Regions from separate parts of the Bacillus hominis genome, predicted to be linked through region 2. Evidence: a T-box and tRNA genes for the amino acid it is inferred to sense, from the RefSeq annotation. Region 2 holds a T-box; the other holds one or more tRNA genes.
What was found. A T-box is a leader RNA that pairs with one kind of tRNA and senses whether it is charged. The one in region 2 lies ahead of tyrS (tyrosine--tRNA ligase), so its partner is inferred to be a tRNA-Tyr.
Positions count from the first base shown of each region.

Region 1: it encodes a tRNA-Tyr, which carries the amino acid that the T-box ahead of tyrS (tyrosine--tRNA ligase) is inferred to sense. The anticodon was not compared.

Region 1 is NZ_JAUCFS010000005.1:154,011-157,411, forward strand. It holds rRNA gene QUF93_RS03280 (23S ribosomal RNA) at 1-1,622, shown strand, start outside; rRNA gene rrf (5S ribosomal RNA) at 1,713-1,828, shown strand; tRNA gene QUF93_RS03290 (tRNA-Asn) at 1,838-1,912, shown strand; tRNA gene QUF93_RS03295 (tRNA-Thr) at 1,917-1,989, shown strand; tRNA gene QUF93_RS03300 (tRNA-Glu) at 2,011-2,082, shown strand; tRNA gene QUF93_RS03305 (tRNA-Val) at 2,091-2,166, shown strand; tRNA gene QUF93_RS03310 (tRNA-Tyr) at 2,183-2,266, shown strand; tRNA gene QUF93_RS03315 (tRNA-Gln) at 2,332-2,406, shown strand; tRNA gene QUF93_RS03320 (tRNA-Lys) at 2,412-2,487, shown strand; tRNA gene QUF93_RS03325 (tRNA-Gly) at 2,493-2,564, shown strand; tRNA gene QUF93_RS03330 (tRNA-Ala) at 2,575-2,647, shown strand; gene QUF93_RS03335 (glycerate kinase) at 2,773-3,401, shown strand, end outside.
Region 2 is NZ_JAUCFS010000005.1:4,245,439-4,248,839, forward strand. It holds gene QUF93_RS24635 (hypothetical protein) at 1-75, opposite strand, end outside; gene QUF93_RS24640 (YjdJ family protein) at 264-566, shown strand; gene tyrS (tyrosine--tRNA ligase) at 644-1,900, opposite strand; T-box leader at 1,971-2,200, opposite strand; gene QUF93_RS24650 (hypothetical protein) at 2,278-2,523, opposite strand; gene QUF93_RS24655 (RNA polymerase sigma factor) at 2,504-3,049, opposite strand; gene QUF93_RS24660 (hypothetical protein) at 3,030-3,401, opposite strand, start outside.

The sequences.
Region 1 (3,401 bases), 4.1 Mb from region 2:
CCGGTATGAGTAGCGAAAGACGGGTGAGAATCCCGTCCACCGAATGCCTAAGGTTTCCTGAGGAAGGCTCGTCCGCTCAGGGTTAGTCAGGACCTAAGCCGAGGCCGACAGGCGTAGGCGATGGACAACAGGTTGATATTCCTGTACCACCTCTTTATCGTTTGAGCAATGGAGGGACGCAGAAGGATAGAAGAAGCGTGCGATTGGTTGTGCACGTCCAAGCAGTTAGGCTGATAAGTAGGCAAATCCGCTTATCGTGAAGGCTGAGCTGTGATGGGGAAGCTCCTTATGGAGCGAAGTCTTTGATTCCCCGCTGCCAAGAAAAGCTTCTAGCGAGATAAAAGGTGCCTGTACCGCAAACCGACACAGGTAGGCGAGGAGAGAATCCTAAGGTGTGCGAGAGAACTCTGGTTAAGGAACTCGGCAAAATGACCCCGTAACTTCGGGAGAAGGGGTGCTTTCTTAACGGAAAGCCGCAGTGAATAGGCCCAAGCGACTGTTTAGCAAAAACACAGGTCTCTGCGAAGCCGTAAGGCGAAGTATAGGGGCTGACACCTGCCCGGTGCTGGAAGGTTAAGGAGAGGGGTTAGCGTAAGCGAAGCTCTGAACTGAAGCCCCAGTAAACGGCGGCCGTAACTATAACGGTCCTAAGGTAGCGAAATTCCTTGTCGGGTAAGTTCCGACCCGCACGAAAGGTGTAACGATTTGGGCACTGTCTCAACCAGAGACTCGGTGAAATTATAGTACCTGTGAAGATGCAGGTTACCCGCGACAGGACGGAAAGACCCCGTGGAGCTTTACTGTAGCCTGATATTGAATTTTGGTACAGTTTGTACAGGATAGGCGGGAGCCATTGAAACCGGAGCGCTAGCTTCGGTGGAGGCGCTGGTGGGATACCGCCCTGACTGTATTGAAATTCTAACCTACGGGTCTTATCGACCCGGGAGACAGTGTCAGGTGGGCAGTTTGACTGGGGCGGTCGCCTCCTAAAGTGTAACGGAGGCGCCCAAAGGTTCCCTCAGAATGGTTGGAAATCATTCGTAGAGTGCAAAGGCATAAGGGAGCTTGACTGCGAGACCTACAAGTCGAGCAGGGACGAAAGTCGGGCTTAGTGATCCGGTGGTTCCGCATGGAAGGGCCATCGCTCAACGGATAAAAGCTACCCCGGGGATAACAGGCTTATCTCCCCCAAGAGTCCACATCGACGGGGAGGTTTGGCACCTCGATGTCGGCTCATCGCATCCTGGGGCTGTAGTCGGTCCCAAGGGTTGGGCTGTTCGCCCATTAAAGCGGTACGCGAGCTGGGTTCAGAACGTCGTGAGACAGTTCGGTCCCTATCCGTCGTGGGCGTAGGAAATTTGAGAGGAGCTGTCCTTAGTACGAGAGGACCGGGATGGACGCACCGCTGGTGTACCAGTTGTTCTGCCAAGGGCATAGCTGGGTAGCTATGTGCGGAAGGGATAAGTGCTGAAAGCATCTAAGCATGAAGCCCCCCTCAAGATGAGATTTCCCATAGCGTAAGCTAGTAAGATCCCTGAAAGATGATCAGGTTGATAGGTTCGAGGTGGAAGCATGGTGACATGTGGAGCTGACGAATACTAATAGATCGAGGACTTAACCATATAATATGTAGCAATGTTATCTAGTTTTGAAGGAATATATATTTAAAATTCCTTTTGACATTCTGAAAAGAATGTGTATAATGATAAAAGTCTGGTAATGATGGCAGAGAGGTCACACCCGTTCCCATACCGAACACGGAAGTTAAGCTCTCTAGCGCCGATGGTAGTTGGGACCTTGTCCCTGTGAGAGTAGGACGTTGCCAGGCTTATATTGTTCCGCAGTAGCTCAGCGGTAGAGCTATCGGCTGTTAACCGATCGGTCGTAGGTTCGATTCCTACCTGCGGAGCCATTATGCTTCCATAGCTCAGCTGGTAGAGTACTTCCATGGTAAGGAAGAGGTCACCGGTTCAAGCCCGGTTGGAAGCTTGGGAAAATTTTTTATTTTTTGGCCCGTTGGTCAAGTGGTTAAGACACCGCCCTTTCACGGCGGTAACACGGGTTCGAATCCCGTACGGGTCATCACTTTTGGAGGATTAGCTCAGCTGGGAGAGCACCTGCCTTACAAGCAGGGGGTCGGCGGTTCGATCCCGTCATCCTCCACCATATATTTTTAAATGTCGGAGGGGTAGCGAAGTGGCTAAACGCGGCGGACTGTAAATCCGCTCCTTCGGGTTCGGCAGTTCGAATCTGCCCCCCTCCACCATTTTCTTTAAAATAACCTGAAAGGGTTTATTTTTTTGAAAAGATAACCATACTAGTAAATATTAATGGGCTATAGCCAAGCGGTAAGGCAACGGACTTTGACTCCGTCATGCGCTGGTTCGAATCCAGCTAGCCCAGCCATTTACGAGCCATTAGCTCAGTTGGTAGAGCATCTGACTTTTAATCAGAGGGTCGAAGGTTCGAATCCTTCATGGCTCACCATTTTCGCGGAAGTAGTTCAGTGGTAGAATACAACCTTGCCAAGGTTGGGGTCGCGGGTTCGAATCCCGTCTTCCGCTTAATTACTAAGGGGCCTTAGCTCAGCTGGGAGAGCGCCTGCCTTGCACGCAGGAGGTCAGCGGTTCGATCCCGCTAGGCTCCATATAAATGGGGAAAGCTTACATCAAATGATGTAAGCTTTTTTTGTGTTTAAATTCCATTCCAAAAGGAAACTTTTCCGTATATCGTTTAGAATGAAAAAAAGGATTGAATAAGGGGGAGGTAATTATGAAAGTTGTCATTGCATCGGATTCATATAAAGAAAGCCTGAAAGCTATAGAGGTATGTGAAGCTATTGAAAGAGGCTTTGCAGCAATTTTTCCTAAAGCAGAGTATGTTAAAGTACCAATTGGAGATGGAGGCGAAGGAACGGTTGAATCTCTTGTTGGTGCTACAATGGGGAGAATTATAACACTTAGTGTGACAGGACCGCTTGGAGGGAGCGTGCAAGCCTTTTATGGTATGTCTAAGGATAAGAAGACAGCATTTATTGAAATGGCAGCAGCATCAGGATTACAACACGTTCCAATTGAAAAGAGAAACCCGCTTATTACAACGACAAAAGGGACAGGCGAACTTATATTACATGCATTAGATCAAGGAGCTAAACACATTATTTTAGGGCTTGGAGGAAGTGCTACAAATGATGGTGGGGCTGGTATGCTATCTGCCTTAGGCGCAAGATTTATAAATAGGAAAGGTGAGGTAATAGAACCCTCTGGAGGGACATTGCATTTGATAACCACTGTTGACCTTTCTAGGATTGATTCACGCCTGGAGGATATAAAGTTAGAAGCAGCATGTGATGTAGATAACCCTTTAGTTGGACTGAGCGGGGCATCTTTTATATTTGCGAG
Region 2 (3,401 bases):
TATATCAACCTTCGTATTCTCTGCAAGCTGACCCGCATTTAGCAAAGAAAAAATAATGAGCGCTTCTAGTGACATTCCGTTTTACCACTCCTTTCTATTTGTTATACGTTTATCATACCGCTTACATGTGATTTCCGTATGAACACGAAAAGGAGATTAAAACAACAAGCTTAAAGGCTTGCTAACTGTACTCTATCGCCAAAATGGTTTATTCAAGAAAATTATTACGTTATAATAACCATAAAATAGGAGGTTGATTCATTTTGACAATAAACCAAATGGTTCAATTAGGAAGTTCTTTAATGCTGTTTATTACTTCAGCATTTATTAGTTGGTATCAGGGGAGTAATTTAATAGATTATCCTGATGAATGGAAATATAGCGCTAAGTTTACGAATTATTTTAAAGGGTACGTTTCACATTATGACGATATTTATCAAATCGATTTCTTTATATATGCAGCAAAATTTTATCCCACAGCATTTGTCGTTATGTTAGTTAGCTTACTTTATATGCTCGTATTAATTCTTCATATTCTATTTAAAAGAAATCATGAGGCAATTTAAATGCATACATAAAAACCCCGAACGATAGACTTTTCAGCCTACAATTCGGGGTACTATTGTTTTAATTTCTTTTCTTATTAGTAACGAATTAAGAAATATTTCTTCTTACCGCGGCGAATGATTGTGAATTTATCTTCGATGCGGTCGTTTTCTGTTACAACGTAATCTAATACTTGTGTACGCTCACCATTTACATAGATTGCACCATTTGTTACATCTTCACGCGCTTGACGTTTAGATGGTGAAATTTTGCTTTCTACAAGTAAGTCGATTAATACTGTATCTTCTGCAGTACGTTCTACAGATGGTACGTCTTTGAATCCTTGTTCGATTTCGCTTGCAGTAAGTTCTGCTACAGAACCACTGAATAATGCAGCTGAAATTTTAATTGCTTGCTCTAACGCTTCTTCGCCGTGAACAAGTTTTGTCATTTCAGAGCCTAATGCTTTTTGTGCTGCACGTTTTTCTGGCGCTTCAGTTACTTGCTTCTCAAGCTCAAGAATTTCTTCATGAGATAAGAATGTGAAGTATTTTAAGTATTTAACAACGTCACGGTCATCTGTGTTAATCCAGAATTGGTAGAACTCGTAAGGAGTTGTTTTCTCTGGGTCTAACCAAATTGCGCCGCCTTCTGTTTTACCAAACTTCGTACCGTCAGATTTTGTAACTAGTGGAATTGTTAAACCGAATGCTTTCGCATCTTCTTCTGATTTACGGATTAATTCAAGACCAGCTGTAATGTTACCCCATTGGTCACTACCACCGATTTGTAGACGACAATTATGGTTTTGGTATAAGTTTAAGAAGTCGTATGATTGTAAAATCATATAACTAAACTCAGTGAATGAAATACCAGTATCTAAACGAGATGCTACTGTATCTTTTGCTAACATATAGTTTAAACCGAAGTTTTTACCGATATCGCGTAAGAATGAAATTACATCTAAGTTACCTAGCCAGTCATAGTTGTTAGCCATCGTTGCTGGGTTGTCCACGTTTTCAAACTCTAAGAAGTTTGAAAGCTGGTTTTTAATGCTTTCTGTGTAGTAAGCAACTGTATCTTTCGTATTCAATGTACGTTCTGCTTTTTTACCACTTGGGTCACCGATCATACCAGTACCACCGCCAACAAGTGCGATTGGTTGGTGACCAGCTAATTGGAAGCGACGTAACATTAATACTGGTAACATATGACCGATGTGTAAGCTATCCGCTGTTGGGTCGAAACCACAATATAATTTAACGCTTTCTTTTTCTAATAATTGCTCAAGGCCTTCAGCATCTGTTTGCTGATTAATTAGACCGCGAAATTCAAGATCTTGTAAAATACCCATATCCTACATACTCTCCTTTAAGTTCATTACTGGCGTGAAGGTTGAAAACATAAAAAAATCGCCCCTTTAAATAAGGGACGATTTTGATTATCGCGTTACCACCCTAGTTGCAGGCAAAAAAAAGCCTACCACCTTATTTACATAACGGCTTAGCACCGTCTTTTCCCTTTTGAATACAATTCAATCGAAAAAAGATGCTCTAGGGGCGTAATTCGCGATCATCTATGTGCTGATTTCCACCGACCATCAGCTCTCTAAAACAGGGAAATGATCACTACTTCTCCCTTTCCACGCTCAATTATTCATATACTTTTCTTTATACCATCATTTATATAGGCGTGTCAAATAGAGGTAGGATTTCTCTCCTTGCCAATCCTTTACAACGTTGCAAGGAATATTGTAATAAGAGAAAGAATCGGTATACCAACTAATAACGATACATGAAACACAACCGATAAATCATTTCCTATCGTCGACTCCACAGGATCTTTCACTGGAGAACCAAGAAATCCGATTAATCGATCGAATCGACTTACCGTTTTTGGAAAATCCGGTATTTCTATATGGTCGCTATCTAAATGCTGCTGTAATTTATATTCATTTTTAAAGGGATTTTCGTTCAATTTCATCCACCTCCAGCAATTGTTTTAATTTCTTTATCCCGCTATGAAGTCTCGATTTCACTGTTCCGACTGGAATATCTAATACCTCGGCAATTTCTTTTTGCTGCATATCATGATAATAAGAAAGGATCAAGACCGCTCTTTGCTCTTCAGAAACTTTCAAAATTGCGTCCCTTACTGTGAGCCGATCTTCGTGGGAAAACTCCTTTTCCTGAATCGGCACTAAAAACGGTAAAAGAGAACGCCACTTTTTTCTTCTATTTAATTTATTAATCATAAGACGATAACCAATTTGAAATAAATACGTTTTTATTCTGCCTTTTCGGGTTTCATACATATGTTTCTTTCGCTCTAGCATTAAAAACGTGTCTTGCACAAGGTCGATACTTAATTGTTCATCTCGATTAAATCGATACAAAAATGTATATAGCGCTGGTTTGATTAAAACATATAGTTTTTCTCCCGCCTGTTGATCCCCACTTTGGTACGCAAGCATGAGCTCCTCCTCAATCCCAATCTGCGCCATGATTTTTGATCTCCTTTATTCCTTTTAACGTTAATGAAATTCGGGAAATTAAATATATACTTGCGACAATAATCCATACTTGTGATTGATTCGTAAAAAATTGGACGTAAGGGTTTTGAATTGTATAGCCGATTGAAACTAAAATATTTAATGCTTGCACACATATGCATGCATACACCGCAAGACTGGCCGAAATCGTATCAAATACATTCCAACGAAAATACACTTTTGTTTTTGTAAAATCAATTTTATATCCATTTTTCCGTACTATATGTTTTCTATCAAACGGAATAATGATTGAAAACATAACAATCATCATAACTCCAGCTGTAATCATTGAAACTTTAAATCC